3 regions of the Mesorhizobium sp. ESP6-5 genome follow, and region 1 is predicted to be linked to each of the others. Evidence: predicted binding sites of a transcription regulator. Region 1 holds the regulator's gene; each other region holds the start of a gene.
The links. The regulator LexA, encoded in region 1, represses DNA repair genes until DNA is damaged. The targets are predictions, from matches to a motif close to TGTTCNNNNTGTGTTCNG.
Positions count from the first base shown of each region.

Region 2: a site for LexA is predicted at 2,892-2,909, ahead of LB524_RS07460 (YifB family Mg chelatase-like AAA ATPase). Genes of this name have one in related genera too.
Region 3: a site for LexA is predicted at 3,151-3,168, ahead of LB524_RS01615 (ATP-dependent helicase). Genes of this name have one in related genera too.

Region 1 is NZ_JAIUGR010000008.1:37,325-42,908, forward strand. It holds gene LB524_RS14695 (ABC transporter ATP-binding protein) at 1-60, opposite strand, end outside; gene LB524_RS14700 (ABC transporter substrate-binding protein) at 119-1,105, opposite strand; gene LB524_RS14705 (GntR family transcriptional regulator) at 1,256-2,029, shown strand; gene lexA (transcriptional repressor LexA) at 2,440-3,183, shown strand; gene LB524_RS14715 (ComEC/Rec2 family competence protein) at 3,177-5,584, opposite strand, start outside.
Region 2 is NZ_JAIUGR010000004.1:102,116-107,699, forward strand. It holds gene LB524_RS07450 (malate synthase G) at 1-431, shown strand, start outside; gene LB524_RS07455 (class I SAM-dependent methyltransferase) at 625-1,245, shown strand; gene LB524_RS07460 (YifB family Mg chelatase-like AAA ATPase) at 1,271-2,803, opposite strand; gene gshB (glutathione synthase) at 3,159-4,100, opposite strand; gene LB524_RS07470 (glycosyltransferase family 2 protein) at 4,320-5,555, shown strand; gene LB524_RS07475 (GtrA family protein) at 5,552-5,584, shown strand, end outside.
Region 3 is NZ_JAIUGR010000001.1:325,926-331,509, forward strand. It holds gene LB524_RS01600 (hypothetical protein) at 1-157, shown strand, start outside; gene LB524_RS01605 (hypothetical protein) at 167-601, shown strand; gene LB524_RS01610 (glucose/quinate/shikimate family membrane-bound PQQ-dependent dehydrogenase) at 636-2,951, opposite strand; gene LB524_RS01615 (ATP-dependent helicase) at 3,209-5,584, shown strand, end outside.

The DNA.
Region 1 (5,584 bases):
GACCTTCTCGTCGGCCTGGCCCTTGTAGAACACTTTGCGCGCGGATCGAATCTCGAGCATCGTTTCTCCCTGACCTCGGGATAGCGGCGCCGACGCCGTCACCCCGGCAGTTCCGATGTTAGTCGACGATGCAGCCGCAATCGGCCATTGAAGCCGGTATCTCGATGCCGAACGCGGCCATCGCCTTGCGCGAGATCGTTGCCATGTGGTCCTTGTAGGCCGGGCGCGACGGCGCGATCGTCTTGGGATCCTTGCCCTTGAGGATCTCGGCGGCGATGTTGCCGGCGTTGACGCCGACCTGCGTGTAATTGACCGCGAAGCTCGCCGGCACGGTGCCGTTACGGACCGCACTGTCATCGGAGTTGACGACCGGGATACCGGCCTGGCGCGCGGCCGCGGAGACAGCGGCGATCGCCGGCTGGATCAGGTTCGAGGCCGGGCCGTAGATCACGTCGGCCTTGCCGGCGAGCGAAGCGATGCGTTGCTGGATGTCATTGACGTTGTCGATGCCGACCTCCACCACCTCGAAGCCCGCGGCCGGTGCCGCCGCCTTGATCTTTTCGACCAAGGCAACGTCATTGGCCTCACCGGGATTATAAGGCACGCCGAAGCGCTTGGCGTTCGGCAGCAGCTTCTTGGTGAAGGCCATCACCGCGGCGACGTCCTGCAGATCGCTGGCGCCGGTCATGCCTTCGTCTCCGGCGTCCCATGACGGCACCAGCTTGGCCGCCACCGGATCGGTGACCGCGGCAAAAACGATCGGAATGCCGGAACCGGCAAGCGCTTTCTTGGCGATCTGCGATACCGGCGTGGTGATGGTGTAGATCAGCTTGGGCTGCTCGGCCTGCAGCTTGGCGATCATCTGCGGCACCAGCGATGCATCGAAATTGGTGTGGCTCTCCGTGTAGACGACGTCCTTACCCTCGACGTAGCCATTATCCGTCAGCGCCTTCTTGAAGCCGGCTATGGCGGCGTTCAATTGCGGATGCTCGCCGAAATTGGCAATGCCGATACGGATCTGATCGGCCGCGGCACTGCCGGCACTGACCATCAATGCGCCTGCCAGGGCCAAGCCCGACAACCAAGCGGATTTCGACTTCAACATCATTTCCTCCCAGATTTGATCAGGGCCGCTTGGAAACGCGGCTACTACGGCGATCATGGTGAGTCCGCTGGTCTGTGTCAAACATTATATATAATTGTTGCTGTGACGCACTATCATATATACTTTTCGCCAGACGACGGATTGATCACCATGCTGAATGAAACGAGTTCCACAAAAACGGAAGCCGCCTATCAGCTGTTGCGGCGCGACATCCTGACCACGCGCCTCATGCCCGGCGCCCCGCTCAAACTGAGTGCGCTGCGCGGCACCTATGGCGTCGGCTGGACACCGTTGCGCGAAGCCCTGTCGCGGCTCGAGGCCGAACGCCTGGTCACCGCGATCAGCAATCGTGGTTTTGCCGTGGCTCCGGTGTCGCGGGCCGAGCTGGAGGATCTGGCACGCGCCAGGATGGTGATCGAGATACCCCTGTTCCTCGAATCGATGGAAAAAGGCGGCAGGGAGTGGGAGGATGCCGTGGTCACCGCCCACTACCGGCTCTCGCGTTGCAAGACGGCGGTCGACGATCCCTCGGACGCGGCCGTCGACAGATGGGACGAGAACCACGAGGCTTTCCATGCGGCGCTGCTGAGCGCCGCCACATGCGACTGGCTGTTGCGGTTCCGCTCGACGATCTCGGATCAGCTGCGCCGGCATCATCGCTTTCTTGGTCTGGCGCCGACACTGCGGGCCGCGGCCGGCCTCAAGGATGGCTATGAAGAGGCAATCGAAGCGCTACGCGAAGCGATTGCGATCGAACACCATACCGCGATCATGGAAGCGGCGCTCGACCGTGACGTCGAGCGGGCCAAGGCGCTGATGACGGCGCATATCGGCTACACACTGCACGTCTATGTCCACAGCGAAGACAGCGGCGCTACCAGATACGCCGCTCGCGCCGGCAGCTTGAAGGCGGGTTCGGGATAACTTCAGCGCTTCCGCGACGCCTATTCGAACGCGCTGGCCGGAGTGCGCCGAACGCCCCGATCCATGGCCGCCCGAAGCTACCAATCGTTGGCATTTTGGTTTCGTTTCGTTCCGCGAATAATGGCTCCGCGAATTATACGTCCCTCCGAGGAGAAGCCTTCCAACTAACTGATGCCAAAGCCTCGTCGGCGGATGGGCCACAGGCCATTAACCAAAACGATTTCAATGCGCCTGCCGACGGCGGAAAGGACTGGTTGCCGCCCGCCGTCGCGGGCAAAAAACTTCAGACCCCTTAACAAATTCATTAAACTTTAAACGGTTGCAGAACACAACTGGAACAGATAGTGTTTGTTCTGGGTTTGTTTTTTCGATTCTGGTTCAACCTTTCGTTCAATGTCTTGGGGGCCGCCATGCTGACACGCAAGCAACATGAACTGCTGATGTTCATCCACGAACGGCTCAAGGAAAGCGGGATACCGCCTTCCTTCGACGAGATGAAGGAAGCACTCGATCTTGCCTCCAAGTCGGGGATCCATCGCCTGATCACGGCCCTGGAGGAGCGCGGCTTCATTCGCCGGCTACCCAATCGGGCGCGCGCGCTGGAAGTGCTGCGGCTGCCGGACTCGATCGCGCCGGGCCTCAATGCGGCAAAGAAGTTCTCGCCAAGCGTCATCCAAGGCAGCCTTGGCCAAGGCAGTCTCGGACGCCAGATCAGGCCGGCCGCTGCGCCTTCGCGCCTGCCCGCGGCCGGCAACGACGACGACGCGGTTTCAGCCGTGTCCATCCCGGTCATGGGCCGTATCGCCGCCGGTGTGCCGATCGATGCCATCCAGCATCAGACGCATTCGATCTCGGTGCCGCCGGACATGATCATGGGCGGCGAGCACTATGCGTTGGAGGTCAAGGGCGACTCGATGATCGAGGCTGGTATCTTCGATGGAGACACGGTCATTATCCGCAATGCCGACACGGCAAGCCCGGGCGAAATTATCGTGGCACTGGTCGACGAAGAGGAAGCGACACTGAAGCGGTTCCGCCGCAAAGGCGCTTCGATCGCGCTCGAGGCCGCCAATCCAGCCTACGAAACGCGCATTTTCGGGCCGGACAGGGTCAAGGTACAAGGCAAGCTGGTCGGGTTGATCAGGCGCTACTGAACCGGCTTGTCATCGGGCTTGTCGGGTTTTTTGTACGGCGGCAGCCCCCTCGCCTCGCGTGAGAATTTTCGCTGTTCGTGCCAGGGCCGATATGGTCCGTCGACGGCAAATGCGATCGCGGCCCGGGTCGTGGCCGACTGGGGATTGAAGAAGACGGCAGCGCTTCCCTTGCGGGCGAGCTGCCGTTTGGTGACGACGAGAACCAGTGGATTGTGGCAGGCGTCATAGGCGGTTGCGTCATTGACGATGATCAGGTCGGCGAAAGCGCAGGCTTTCCAGGTGGTCTTGCGGTCCTCGACATAGGCAATGATCGCGCCGGAAGGGTGCCTGGCAAGGCACAGGCCTTCGCGGCAGTAGAAGGGCGATCCCGGCGGCAGGTCGGTGGGACTGGCAACATCGAATTGCCTGTCTGTCGTGTCGAACATTTCCGGTTTGACGATTGTTTCGGAGATCAGGGCGCGCTTCCAGTTGTCGGTTGCGAATTCGTTCGGACGTTCCCGGTTGACGGCCAGTTCGCCATTGCCGATCGGCAGCGCGACCAGCCGCGCATCTTCCGAGATCAGCACATCGGGCGCGCGTGTGTGCGACACAGTCAACAGGCCGGCGAGCGCGAATGGCAGCGCCGCGAGCCGCAGCCATGTCGTCGCCATCGTCGCGATAACCAGCGCGACGGTGACCAGCAGCACGGATTGCTGCGAAATCAGCCCGACTCCATCGACCGGAGAGCGCTCCGATATCCACGCCGACACGGCGATCATTGCTGTCAGGCCCTTGCCCATGAGGTAGAGAGCCGGCCAATCCAATCCGAATGGCATCAACAGCGCGCTGGCGACGGCCAGGAACATCACGACCGACACGATAGGCATCACGGCCAGATTGGCGAACAGGCTGAGCGGCGATACCCGCTGGAAATGCCAGATGGCAAACAGTGCCGTGGCGCTGCCGGCGATAATGGACGTCATGGCCAGTCCACCTGTCGCCAGCAGGAATTTTCGCGTCAGGAACCCGGGCAGCGATCGCTTTGGCGGCGGTGGCCGCGTCTTTCCCGCACGGTGATCGGCCCAGCCGGCATAAGCGCCAACCAGGGCCGCGGTCGCGGCGAACGACATCTGAAAGCTCGGGCCGACGACCTCGTGAGGCGAGACCAGGATGACGGCGATCGCCGAGATCCCCAGATTGCGCATGGTCAGCGCAGCGCGATCGAAGAAGACGGCAATCAGCATCACCGCCAGCATGATGAAGCTGCGTTCGGCGGCAACGACGACACCGGAAATGATGAGATAGGCCGCGATCGAGAACAGTGCGGCGGCGGCCGCGTATTTCTTCACCGGCCGGCGCGCGGAAAAGTCTGGAAACAGCGCGAAGGCACCACGCAGCAGACCCATGATGGTGCCGGCCACAAGCGCCATATGCAGTCCCGAAATAGAGATGATGTGATAGATGCCGGTACGCCGCATCGCTTCATTGATTTCATCGGGTATGCCGGCGCGCACGCCGACGATCAGCGCCGCCGCGATCTCGCCTTCAGCGCCGCCGACGCTGCCCCTGATGTGGTCGGCGATGGCTTCGCGGGCATTTTCGATGCCTGAAAAAAGGCGAGCCGATAGCGGCATCTCACCGTCGTCGGCGGAAACAACCGTTGGATTGCCGAGAAAGAAGCCGCTGCCGCCGATGCCGGCGAAATAGCTGTCAAAAGAGAAGTCGTAGCTGTCCGGCCGCACCGGGCCGGTCGGCGGCAACAGTTTGGCGTAGCCTGTGATGAGCGAGCCGGCGGTCATTCCCGGCGGTATCTTGCGTGCGGAAAGCCGGACCCTTTCCGGCGCATAGCGCAGTTTCGGCCGGGCGGTCGAAATCACGTCCATGGTCAGCCGGATGCGGCCGCTCTCCATCTCCTCGATCGAGACCACGCGGCCGGTCAGTTGCGTGGAGATTTCCGAACCCAGCATCCGGGTTCCGGCTCGCCATGTTTCGACCTTCGCCGCGAGTAGGCCCAGCGCGCACAACAGCACTGCCATGAAACACAGATGGGTTTTCGACCAGGAGCGCGAGACGAAGGCACAGACCGCCATCAGCACCACGACCGCGACGGGTTTTGCAAAGTCGGGCTCGGATGCCAGCGAGAAATAGGCGATCGCCCCAACGGCCAGACAGACCGGCACCAGCAGGAACGCGATGCCCCGGTCGAGTTCGAGCTCCGCCGCCTTGGCCACGCCATGGCGCACGCGAGGCAAGGATACCAGGCCGACTTGCCGGCGCACGCGCGCGATCCTGCCCGCGGCAGGAGCCGGCGCCGGCTCCTGCCCACCTGCCTGCAGCGACCTGGTTTCGGGTGTAGCCACGAGCGGAGATGGCAGTGGGATCGTCGCAGGCGCCGCAAACAGGGATCGCTCGCTGACGCCGA
Region 2 (5,584 bases), on a different contig from region 1:
CCGTGCGGCCGAATTGGACGCCCGACGAGATCCAGCGCGAACTCGACAACAATGCCCAAGGCATTCTGGGCTATGTCGTGCGCTGGATCGACCAGGGCGTCGGCTGCTCCAAGGTTCCCGACATCAACGATGTCGGCCTGATGGAAGACCGCGCCACGCTGCGCATCTCCTCGCAGCACATCGCCAACTGGCTGCGCCACAAGGTCTGCTCGGAAATCCAGGTGATGGATTCCTTGCGGCGCATGGCGGCAATTGTCGATCTGCAGAATGTCGGCGACCCGCTCTACCGGCCGATGGCCGCCGACTTCGAAAAGTCGATCGCCTTCCACGCCGCCTGCGACCTGGTGTTCAAGGGAACAAGCCAGCCCAACGGCTACACCGAGCCTGTGCTGCACAAGCGCAGGCTGGAGTTGAAGGCCCGTCAAGGGTAGGGCGATGCCACGTTGAAAGGGTTTGGAGCGCCGACTGGATGTCGCCGGTCCGCGTAGTCGGCCATCGAGCGGCGAAGACGGCGGCGTCAGCCCCAGCGGCAATGTCGTGCCGAAGGCGGCAGGCTCTTATGGCTGGATACGGTTCCTTTGCTTTTTTCAGTTAGTGCTGGCTGGAAGGCTCGGGAGCATTGGCATGGCCAACACGATGGCGATCGAAAAGAAACTGTTGAATTCCGTCCATGACCGGGCGGTTTTCCAGCGCCGCGTGCGCATCCTGTCCGACCGGCTGGCCGACGAACTGGGCCCGGCCGGCACCGTTCTCGATCTCGGCTGCGGCGACGGCTCCATCGCCAAGGCGATCATGGAAAAAAAGCCGGGGCTGACGTTTCGCGGCATTGACGTGCTGATCAGGCCGCAAACCCATATCCCGGTAGAACTGTTCGATGGCAGCACCATTCCCGCCGCGAATGGCTCCTATGACTGGGTGACGATTGTCGATGTGCTGCATCATGCCGACCACCCGGGCCATCTCGTGCGCGAGGCGGCCCGGGTGGCGCGCAAGGGCGTTGTCATCAAGGATCACCTGCGCGAAGGCTTCGCGGCTTACCAGACGCTTCGTTTCATGGATTGGGTGGGCAACAAGGGGCACAATGTGCGCCTGCCTTACAACTATCTCTCGAAGGCCGAGTGGGACACCATTTTTGCCGCCGCGGGCATGACACCCCGCACCTGGCGTGAGAAGCTGTCGCTCTATCCGTTCCCGGCCAGCGTGTTTTTCGACCGTCGCCTGCATTTCATCGGGACCTTGCGATAGGTAACCGGAGCTGGGCGGAACGCGGCTACGCCGCCTGCGCCATACGCTCCGAACTCATGCGATAGGAAATCGCTTCGGCCAGATGGATGCGGCCGACACATTCGCTGGCGTCGAGGTCGGCGAGCGTGCGCGCCACTTTGAGCACCCGGTGGTAGGCCCGCGCCGAAAAGGCGAGTTTTTCGCTGGCATCCTTGAGCAGCGACAGGCCTGCGGCGTCCGGCATGGCGATCGTCTCGATGACGGCAGGAGAACAATGCGCGTTGGTGGTGGCGCTGTTGACGCCGAGCCGCTCGAAACGCTCGCGCTGGATGGTGCGGGCACGCGCCACGCGCGACGCCACGTCGGCGCTCTTTTCCGCTCGATCCGGCCGGATCAGGTCGCTGGCCGAGACCGCCGGCACTTCGATCCTGAGATCGATGCGGTCGAGCAGCGGACCTGAAATGCGCGCCTGGTAATCGGTGCGGCAACGATCGCCGCGCAGGCAGCGATAACCCGGTTCGCCGGCCATGCCGCAGCGGCACGGGTTCATCGCCGCCACCAGCTGGATGCGGGCCGGATAGGTGACGCGATGGTTGGCCCGTGCGATCATGCAGTCGCCGGTTTCAAGCGGCTGGCGCAGCGCATCGAGCGTCTGCGGCGTGAATTCGGGGAACTCGTCGAGGAACAGCACGCCGTGATGAGCGAGCGACACCTCGCCCGGCCGCGCGCGCAGGCCGCCGCCCACCATCGCCGCCATCGAGGCCGAATGGTGCGGGGCGCGGAACGGCCGCCGGTCGGTCAGCTTGCCTTCGCCGAGCTCGCCGGCCACCGAGGCGATCATCGAGACTTCGAGCAGTTCCTTCGGCGCCAGTGGCGGCAGGATCGACGGCAGGCGCTGCGCCAGCATCGATTTGCCTGAGCCTGGCGGACCGATCATGAGCAGATTGTGTCCGCCGGCGGCCGCCACTTCCAGCGCCCGCTTCGCCGTCTCCTGGCCCTTGATGTCGGCAAGGTCGGGCAGGTCGCGCGCCGCCGCGCGGATGCCGGCCTCCGGGCGCGACAGCACCTGCGTGCCGCGAAAATGATTGGCGATCGCAATCAGGCTGCGGGGCGCGAGAATGTCGAATTCCCGCCCCGCCCAGGCCGCTTCCGGCCCGCAGGCGAAGGGACAGATCAGCCCTTTGCCTTCGGCATTGGCGCCGATCGCCGCCGGCAAGGCACCGGCAACGGCGGTGATCGTACCGTCGAGCGACAGCTCGCCCAGCACGACATAGCCAGCCAGCATGTCGCCCGGAATGGCGCCAAGGGCTGCCATCAAGCCAAGCGCGATCGGCAGATCGTAGTGGCTGCCTTCCTTCGGCAGATCGGCGGGCGCCAGGTTGACGGTCACCTTCTTCGACGGCATCGACAGGCCCGACGCATGCAAAGCCGCCTGCACCCGCTCGCGGCTTTCCGCCACCGCCTTGTCTGGCAGGCCGACGATATGCATGTTGACCTTGCCGGGCGCGATCATCACCTGCACGTCGACCGACACCGCCTCGATGCCCTGGAAAGCGACCGTACGAACCCGCGCCACCATTGTCTGCCCCCGATGCCGGCTCGCCCTTGCCCCTTAACGGGCCGCGAGCGACGTCAACGCAAGACAACCACAGATTTCAGCCCAGGGCAAGAACATTACAGGAACAAGTGAGGTGAGCGCATGGAGCGACTACTGGCTGGTGCATTCCGAAAGCCGCCGCAACACGCCTAAGATCAAGCTGTTCCGAGATTGGGTCCCAGACGGCTGACGTCAGGGAGAGCGCGAACAGCGCCGGCTCTGAGGCGCCACTCTTGATCAAATCGGGAACATTGGCGCAACCGGTAGCCGCACAGGTTGCGCGCCGGTTGTGCCCGGCTGCAAAAGCGGAACATGGTTAACACAAACTGAAAACAAATTATGTCCGCTTCCCCTCCACCGCGTCCCAGAACAGGCTGGCGATGTCGGCGCCGCCGAAGCGCTTGACCTCGCGCACGCCGGTCGGCGAGGTGACGTTGATCTCGGTCATGTAGTCGCCGATGACGTCGATGCCGACCAGGATGAAGCCGCGCTCTTTCAGCGACGGCCCGATGCGGGCACAGATTTCGCGCTCGCGTGTCGTCAACTCGGTCTTCTCGGCGCGGCCGCCGACATGCATGTTGGAGCGGGAGTCGTGCTCGGCCGGCACCCGGTTGATGGCGCCGACCGGCTCGCCGTCGATCAGAATGATGCGTTTGTCGCCCTTGCGCACATCCTTCAGGTAACGCTGCACGATATAGGGCTCGCGAAACATCTGGCCGAACATTTCGAGCAGCGAGGCGAGATTGCGGTCGGCTTCAAGCATGTGGAAGATGCCGGCGCCGCCATTGCCGTAGAGCGGCTTGACGATGATGTCGCCGAATTCCTTGCGGAAGGCGGCGACTTCGAGCGGATCCTTGGTGATCAGCGTGTCCGGCATCAGGTCCGGGAACTCGGTGACGAAAATCTTTTCCGGGCTGTTGCGCACCCAGGCCGGGTCGTTGACGACCAGCGTCTTTGGATGGATGCGCTCGAGGATGTGGGTCGTGGTGATGTAGTTCATGTCGAAGGGCGGGTCCTGGCGCAGCAGGACGACGTCCATTTCGGACAAGTCGGTGCGCACCTTTTCGCCCAGCGAATAGTGGCTGCCCTTTTCGTCGCGCACCGTCATCTCCTCGACGCGGGCAAACACCTTGCCGTCGCGCATCGACAGCCGGTCGGGCGTGTAGTGGAACAGCTGGTGACCGCGCCGCTGCGCCTCCAGCGACAGGGCGAACGAGGTGTCGCCGGCGATCGACACGGTGGAGACATGGTCCATCTGGACGGCGATTTTCAACTTCATGGCAGGTCCCCAGCATAGTCGACGCAAGCGATATAAGCGTCGCGGCGCGTTCTGCCAATCGCGACGTTTTGAACATTGGGATCAGCAAGGCGCGTCTGCCGGTTGCAGACAAGACGAGGACTGACATCATCGCTTTCTTAAGCCTTGCCGTGCGACGGTAAGCTTCGAATGCAGCCGGCCGACCTGACGCAGCGCCGGGCACCCGATGGAACGACGACCATGAACGCGCTCACTGCCGTCCGCGCAGCCTCGACCCAGCAGCTCGAACTCACCATTCTGATGCCGTGCCTCAACGAGGCCGAGACGCTCGCCGTCTGCATCGGCAAGGCCAAGGCCTTTCTCGACCAAACAGGCATAGCGGGCGAGGTGCTGATATCAGACAATGGCAGCACCGACGGCTCGCGGGAGATCGCCGCGCAGGGCGGTGCTCGTGTCGTCCCGGTCGCGCAGAAGGGCTATGGCGCGGCGCTTCTGGGCGGCATCGCCGCCGCCAGGGGCCGCTTCATCATCATGGGCGATGCCGATGACAGCTATGATTTCGGCGCACTGGAGGCATTCGTGGCGCGGCTGCGCGGCGGCGCCGACCTGGTCATGGGCAACCGCTTCCACGGCGGCATAGAGGCTGGTGCCATGCCGGCTCTGCATCGCTATCTCGGCAATCCGGTGCTGAGCTTCGTCGGCCGCCTGTTCTTCCGCATCAAGACCGGCGACTTCCACTGCGGCCTGCGCGGCTTCAACGCCGGCAGCATCAGGAAGCTCGATCTGCAGACCACCGGGATGGAATTCGCCAGCGAAATGGTGGTGCGCAGCGCGCTTGCCGGGCTGCGCATCGAGGAAGTGCCGACCACGCTCAAGCCCGACGGCCGCAGCAGGCCGCCGCATCTCAGGACCTGGCGCGACGGCTGGCGGCATCTCAAATTCCTGCTGGTCTACAATCCGCGCTGGATGTTCTTCATTCCAGGGGCGGTGCTTTCCGGCCTCGGCACGCTGTTCGCGGCGCTGCTGGTGTTCGGCCCCTTGCGGGTGGTCGACAATCTTTCGCTCGATCTCAACACCTTCGTCGCCGCCTGTTTCATGATCGTCACCGGCATCCAGCTCATCACCTTCGGTGCCATTTCGCGATACTATGCCGAAATTACCGGCATCCTGCCGCCAAGCCGCGGGTCGGACTGGCTGACCAGGACCATCAGCACCGACCGTCTCGCCGCCAATGCCGGCATCTGCTTTGCCGCCGGCTTCCTGTTCTGCCTCTATGCCGTGGCGCGCTGGGCCCATCTCGGCTTCGGTCCGCTGAACGATTCCGAAATTCCGCGCATCGTCGTGCTGGGCTTGAGCCTGATCGTCATTTCGTTCCAGGTCTTCTTTTCGGCATTCCTGCTCGGTGTGCTGGAGATACCTGTCAAGCGGCTGAAGGCCGGGCTGTCGCGGGAAGCGACGGCACGCGATCAGCAATGACCGACGTGCTGCCGGCGCTTGTCCAGGCG
Region 3 (5,584 bases), on a different contig from region 1:
GATGACCATGCCCTCGCCGATCCTGGCAACCGCCTTCGTGGCAGCAGTGGCGGCCGTTCTGGCGATGCGCGCGGCCGTTGTCGCGGCAAGCCGCAAGTCCATGGTCAGGGTCCGCAGCCGCAAGCGCCAGCCCGCGAACTTGAAAACCCAAAGTTGATGTGAAGTCATGGACGTTCAGGACATCGTGAACACCGTCTCGCAGAAGGCCGGTCTCGACCAGGCCACGACCGAAAAGGTCGTCGGCACCATTTTCTCGGTGCTCGAGCACGAGGCCGAAGGCACCAGCGCCTCCTCCTTCTTCGCCAAGATTCCGGGCGCCGATGCGCTGGCGCAGAAATATGACGTCATGGCCGCCCCGGCCGGCGGCGGTGGCGGCTTCCTGTCGTCGCTGCAGGGCGCGCTTGGCGGCGTTCTCGGCGAAAAGGCCGGCGCGCTGGTCAACGGCCTCGCGGCGCTCAAGGCCTCCGGCCTCGACTTGGCGCAGATCCAGAAGGCTGGCGAGACGCTTGTCCAGCAGGCCGAGGCGGCCGCGGGCCCCGATCTGACCAACCAAGTGCTTGGCTCGGTGCCGAGCCTAAAGAGCCATCTGGGGCTCGGCTGATCGTCGGCTCGCCGGACCCGGTAACCCCGCCTGCCTACTTCGGCAGCGCGTAGGCCATCACGTAATCGCCCGGCTTGGTGCCCACCGAGCCGTGGCCGCCGGCGACGATGACCACGAACTGGCGTCCGTCCGCGACGGTGTAGGTCATCGGCGTCGATTGCCCTCCGGCCGGCAGCCGCGCCTGCCAGAGCTGCTTGCCTGACGTCAGGTCATAGGCGCGCAGATAGTCGTCGACCGCGGCACCCAGGAAGGCGACACCGCCGGCGGTGATCATCGGGCCGCCAATGCCGGGCACCCCGACCTTGAACGGCAACGGCAGCGGCGTCATGTCATAGACGGTGCCGTTGCGGTGCTTGTAGGCAATCGCGCCGGTGCGAAGATCGACGCCCGCGACGTAGCCCCAGGGCGGCGCCTGGCAGGGAATGCCGAGTGGCGACAGGAACGGTCCCATCACCACGGCATAGGGCGCGCCGTCATTGCGGTTCAACCCCTGCTCGCTGCCCTTGGTGTCGCCCGGCGGCGGCACGTCGGCGCGCGGCACCAGCCGCGACGTGAAGGCAAGATAGGTTGGCATCCCGAACATCACTTGCCGCACCGGATCGACCGCCACGCCACCCCAGTTGAACGTGCCGAAATTGCCGGGATAAACCAGCGATCCCTGCAGCGAAGGCGGCGTGTAGCGGCCTTCATAGCGCAATTTGTGAAGCGCGATGCGGCACGCCAGCTGGTCGAACATGGTGATGCCCCACATATCGTGCTCGGTCAGCGGCGGCGGGTTGAAGGAAAGATCGGACGCGGGCTGCGTCGGCGATGTGTGGTCGCCCTCGATGGCGCCGCCGGGCGCCGGCACTTCCTTGACCGCAATCACCGGCTCGCCGGTGCGCCGGTCGAGCACATAGAGGTCCCCTTGCTTGGTCGGCCCGACCAGCGCGGGCACCACGGAGCCGTCGGCCTTGGTGATGTCGATCAGGCTCGGCTGCGCCGGCACGTCCATGTCCCAGAGGTCATGGTGCACGGTCTGGCGCACCCATTTCAACTGCCCGGTGTTGAGGTCCAGCGCGGTGATCGAGGAGGAGAATTTCTCCACATTGGCACTGCGGCCCATGCCGAGCTGGTCCGGCGTCTGGTTGCCGAGCGGCACGTAGAGCAGGCCGAGCTTCTCGTCGGCGCTCGGCGTCGACCACATGTTGGGCGAGTTGGCGGTGTAGGTCTGGCCGGCCGGCAGCGGCGTCGTCTGGTCCGGATTGCCGGAATCCCAGTTCCACAGCAATTTGCCGCTGCTCGCATCATAGGCGCGGATGACGCCGGACGGCTCCTGCGTCGAATAATTGTCGTTGACCGCCCCGCCGACGATGATCTTGCCGCCGGCAATCAGCGGCGCCGAGGTCGAGTAGTAATAGCCCGACTTCGGATACGGCATGCCCGTCAACAGATTGAGCGTGCCGCCCTCGGCGAAGGCCGGGCAAACCTGCCCGTTGGCGGCGTCGAGCGCGATCAGCCGCGCATCCGAGGTCGGCAGGTAGACGCGCGCCGCGCAGGGCTGGCCGGCGGCGCCTGCTGCGTCGGCATAATAGGAGACGCCCCGGCAGGTCTGGTGCTGGCGGTCCTTGTCGAGCTTGATCTTGGGATCGTAGCGCCACTTCTCCTTGCCGGTCGCCGCATCGACGGCGATGGCGAAGTTGTGCGGCGTGCAGATATAGAGCGTGTCGCCCACTTTGAGCGGTGTCACCTGATAAGTGGTCTCGCCGACATCGTCGGGGCCCTTGACGTCGCCGGTGCGATAGGTCCAGGCCGGCTTCAGGTTGGCGACGTTTTCCGGCGTGATCTGGTCGAGCGGCGAATAGCGCTGGCCGAACTGCGTGCGCCCGTAATAGTGCCATTCGCCCGCAGGCACATCGCCGCCGAGATTGGCGTTGGGGATCACCTTGTCGGTGTCGAGGGCGCCGCCGATGTCCTTCGGGTCCGTGGTCATCGAATAGCCGGCCACCGCCAGCGATGCCAGCACGGCAAGGATCAAAGGGGCTCGCCCGTCCGGACCGGCAAGGCCGCGCCGCGCCCACGGCGTCAGCAGCCACAACGCCACCAGCACGATGATGCCGCCGCGGGGACCGAGTTCCCACCAGTCGAAGCCGGTTTCCCAGACCGCCCAGGCCAGCGTGCCGAGCACGATCGCCGCGTAGAGCCAGAGCGCCGTGGAACGGCGCCGGTAGAGCAGCCAGGCGGCGACCAGGAAGGCGAGACCGACGATGATGTAGTACCAACTGCCGCCCAGCGAAGCCAACCAGATGCCGCCGGCGCCAAGCGCCAGGCCTATGAGGAAGAGAATGAGGGAGGTGATGGTGACAGCCAAGATGATACTCCTTCGACTGTTGCGCGCATGGGGCGGGCAAGGGCAACCCGGCATTGCGTGTTGCCCGTGCAACTTTCTCCCGACGGCGGCGCCTGTCAAGCGTAGGTCGCGGACCCGCGGGCAGCAACCTCGTTCCGCCTGGGATTGTTCCACAACGGCGGTTCCCATATCGGTGAAGCCGCCGTATCGGGCACTTTACCGGAACAAAACGTAGACAGTTCTGGTCTTTCCCTCCCGAATCACTACATTCGGGGGAGATGTCCGGCTTTTCCGAAGACATGCCCTTTTTCGACGAACCCAATGCGCGGCCCACGGCCCCGTCGGGCATTGCCGCGCGCGCCATGGCTGCCCGCGGCGGCCAAAACAATGCGCCCGACTATCTCAGGGGCTTGAATCCCGAGCAGCGGCTGGCCGTGGAGACCACCGAAGGCCCGGTTCTGGTGCTGGCCGGCGCCGGCACGGGCAAGACGCGCGTGCTGACCACCCGCATCGCCCACATCCTTGCCACCGGCAGGGCCTTCCCCTCGCAGATCCTGGCCGTCACCTTCACCAACAAGGCCGCGCGCGAGATGAAACAGCGCATCGGCATCCTGATCGGCGAAGGCAATGTCGAGGGCATGCCGTGGCTCGGCACCTTCCACTCGATCGGGGTGAAACTGCTGCGCCGCCACGCCGAGCTTGCCGGCCTGAGATCCGACTTCACCATCCTCGATACCGACGACGTCGTGCGCTTGATCAAGCAGCTGATCCAGGCCGAGGGCCTGGACGACAAGCGCTGGCCCGCGAAACAATTCGCCCAGATGATCGACGGCTGGAAGAACAAGGGCCAGGGTCCGGCCGATATCGCCGAGGGCGATGCGCGCAGCTTCGCCAACGGCAAGGGCCGCGAGCTCTACAAGGCCTATCAGGAGCGGCTGCAGACGCTGAACGCCTGCGATTTCGGCGATTTGCTCTGCCACCCGATCCGCATCCTCCGCGCCAATCCCGATGTGCTGAAGGACTATCACCGGCGGTTCAAATACATCCTCGTCGACGAGTACCAGGACACCAACACTGCCCAATACATGTGGCTGCGTCTCTTGGCGCAAAGGCCGAGCGGATCACAACCAGCGCGAAGTGGTTCTCCGGGTGGGCGCGCTCCAAGTTTTTCCGGTGTTTCGGATAAAACGGAAGCGGCTAGCTATAGACCCGCAACTCCAGAGGACGATTCAGCAGTTTCGGCCGAAGGCCGCAAGCCCGACCGGGCGTCCGAGCCGTTGCGAGGCCCCCGCGGAGGGCCCGCGCCGGCAGGCGCGGAACAGCCCGTGAGCGAAAACAAAGTTAACATCTGCTGCGTCGGCGATGACGACCAGTCGATCTATGGCTGGCGCGGCGCCGAGGTCGACAACATCCTGCGCTTCGACAAGGATTTTCCGGGCGCCACCATCATCCGGCTGGAGCGCAACTACCGCTCGACCGCGCACATACTGGGCGCCGCCTCCCATCTCATCGCCTACAATGAGGGCCGTTTCGGCAAAACGCTGTTCACCGACCGCAACGATCCGGAGGACGGCAAGGTCAACGTCCACGCCGCCTGGGATTCGGAGGAGGAAGCCCGCGCCATCGGCGAGACCATCGAGGCCTACCAGCGCCAGAAGCACAATTTGAACGACATGGCGATCCTGGTCCGCGCGTCCTTCCAGATGCGCGCCTTCGAGGACCGCTTCATCACGCTCGGCCTTAACTACCGCGTCATCGGCGGTCCGCGTTTTTACGAGCGCATGGAAATCCGCGACGCGCTGGCCTTCTTCCGCGTCGTCGCCAACAGCACCGACGACCTCGCCTTCGAGCGCATCGTCAATGTGCCCAAGCGCGGCTTGGGCGAAGCGACCATCCGCCAGATCCACGACACCGCGCGCGCCTTGCGCATCCCGATGCTGGAGGCGGCGGGTACACTGGCGGAAAGCGACGAGCTGAAGCCGAAACCGCGCGCCGCGCTGCGCGAGGTCGCTGCCAATTTCGAACGCTGGCAAAAGGCGCTGGAAACCACGCCGCACACCGAACTTGCCGAGACCATTCTCGAGGAGAGCGGCTACACCGACATGTGGAAGAACGACCGCTCGGCGGAAGCCCCCGGGCGGCTTGAGAACCTGAAGGAACTGATCCGTTCGATGGAGGAGTACGAATCGCTGCGCTCCTTCCTCGAACATGTCGCGCTGGTCATGGATGCCGAGCAGAATGCCGGGCTCGATGCCGTCTCCATCATGACGCTGCATTCGGCCAAGGGCCTCGAATTCGAGACCGTCTTCCTGCCCGGCTGGGAAGAAGGCCTCTTTCCCCATCAGCGCGCACTCGACGAAGGCGGCCGCTCCGGGCTCGAGGAAGAGCGGCGGCTCGCCTATGTCGGGCTGACGCGGGCCAAGAAGAACCTGCATATCTGGTTCGTCTCCAACCGCCTCATCCACGGGCTCTGGCAATCGACCATCCCGTCGCGCTTTCTCGAGGAACTGCCGGAAGCCCATGTCGAGGTCGCCGAAGCCGGCAACTCCTATGGCGGCTACGGCAATCCCTATGGCGGCGGCTCGTTCGCATCCGGCCGTGGCGGCGGCCAGGGGGCGGGAAGACAGAACCCCTATGGCGCTTCGCGCTTCGAC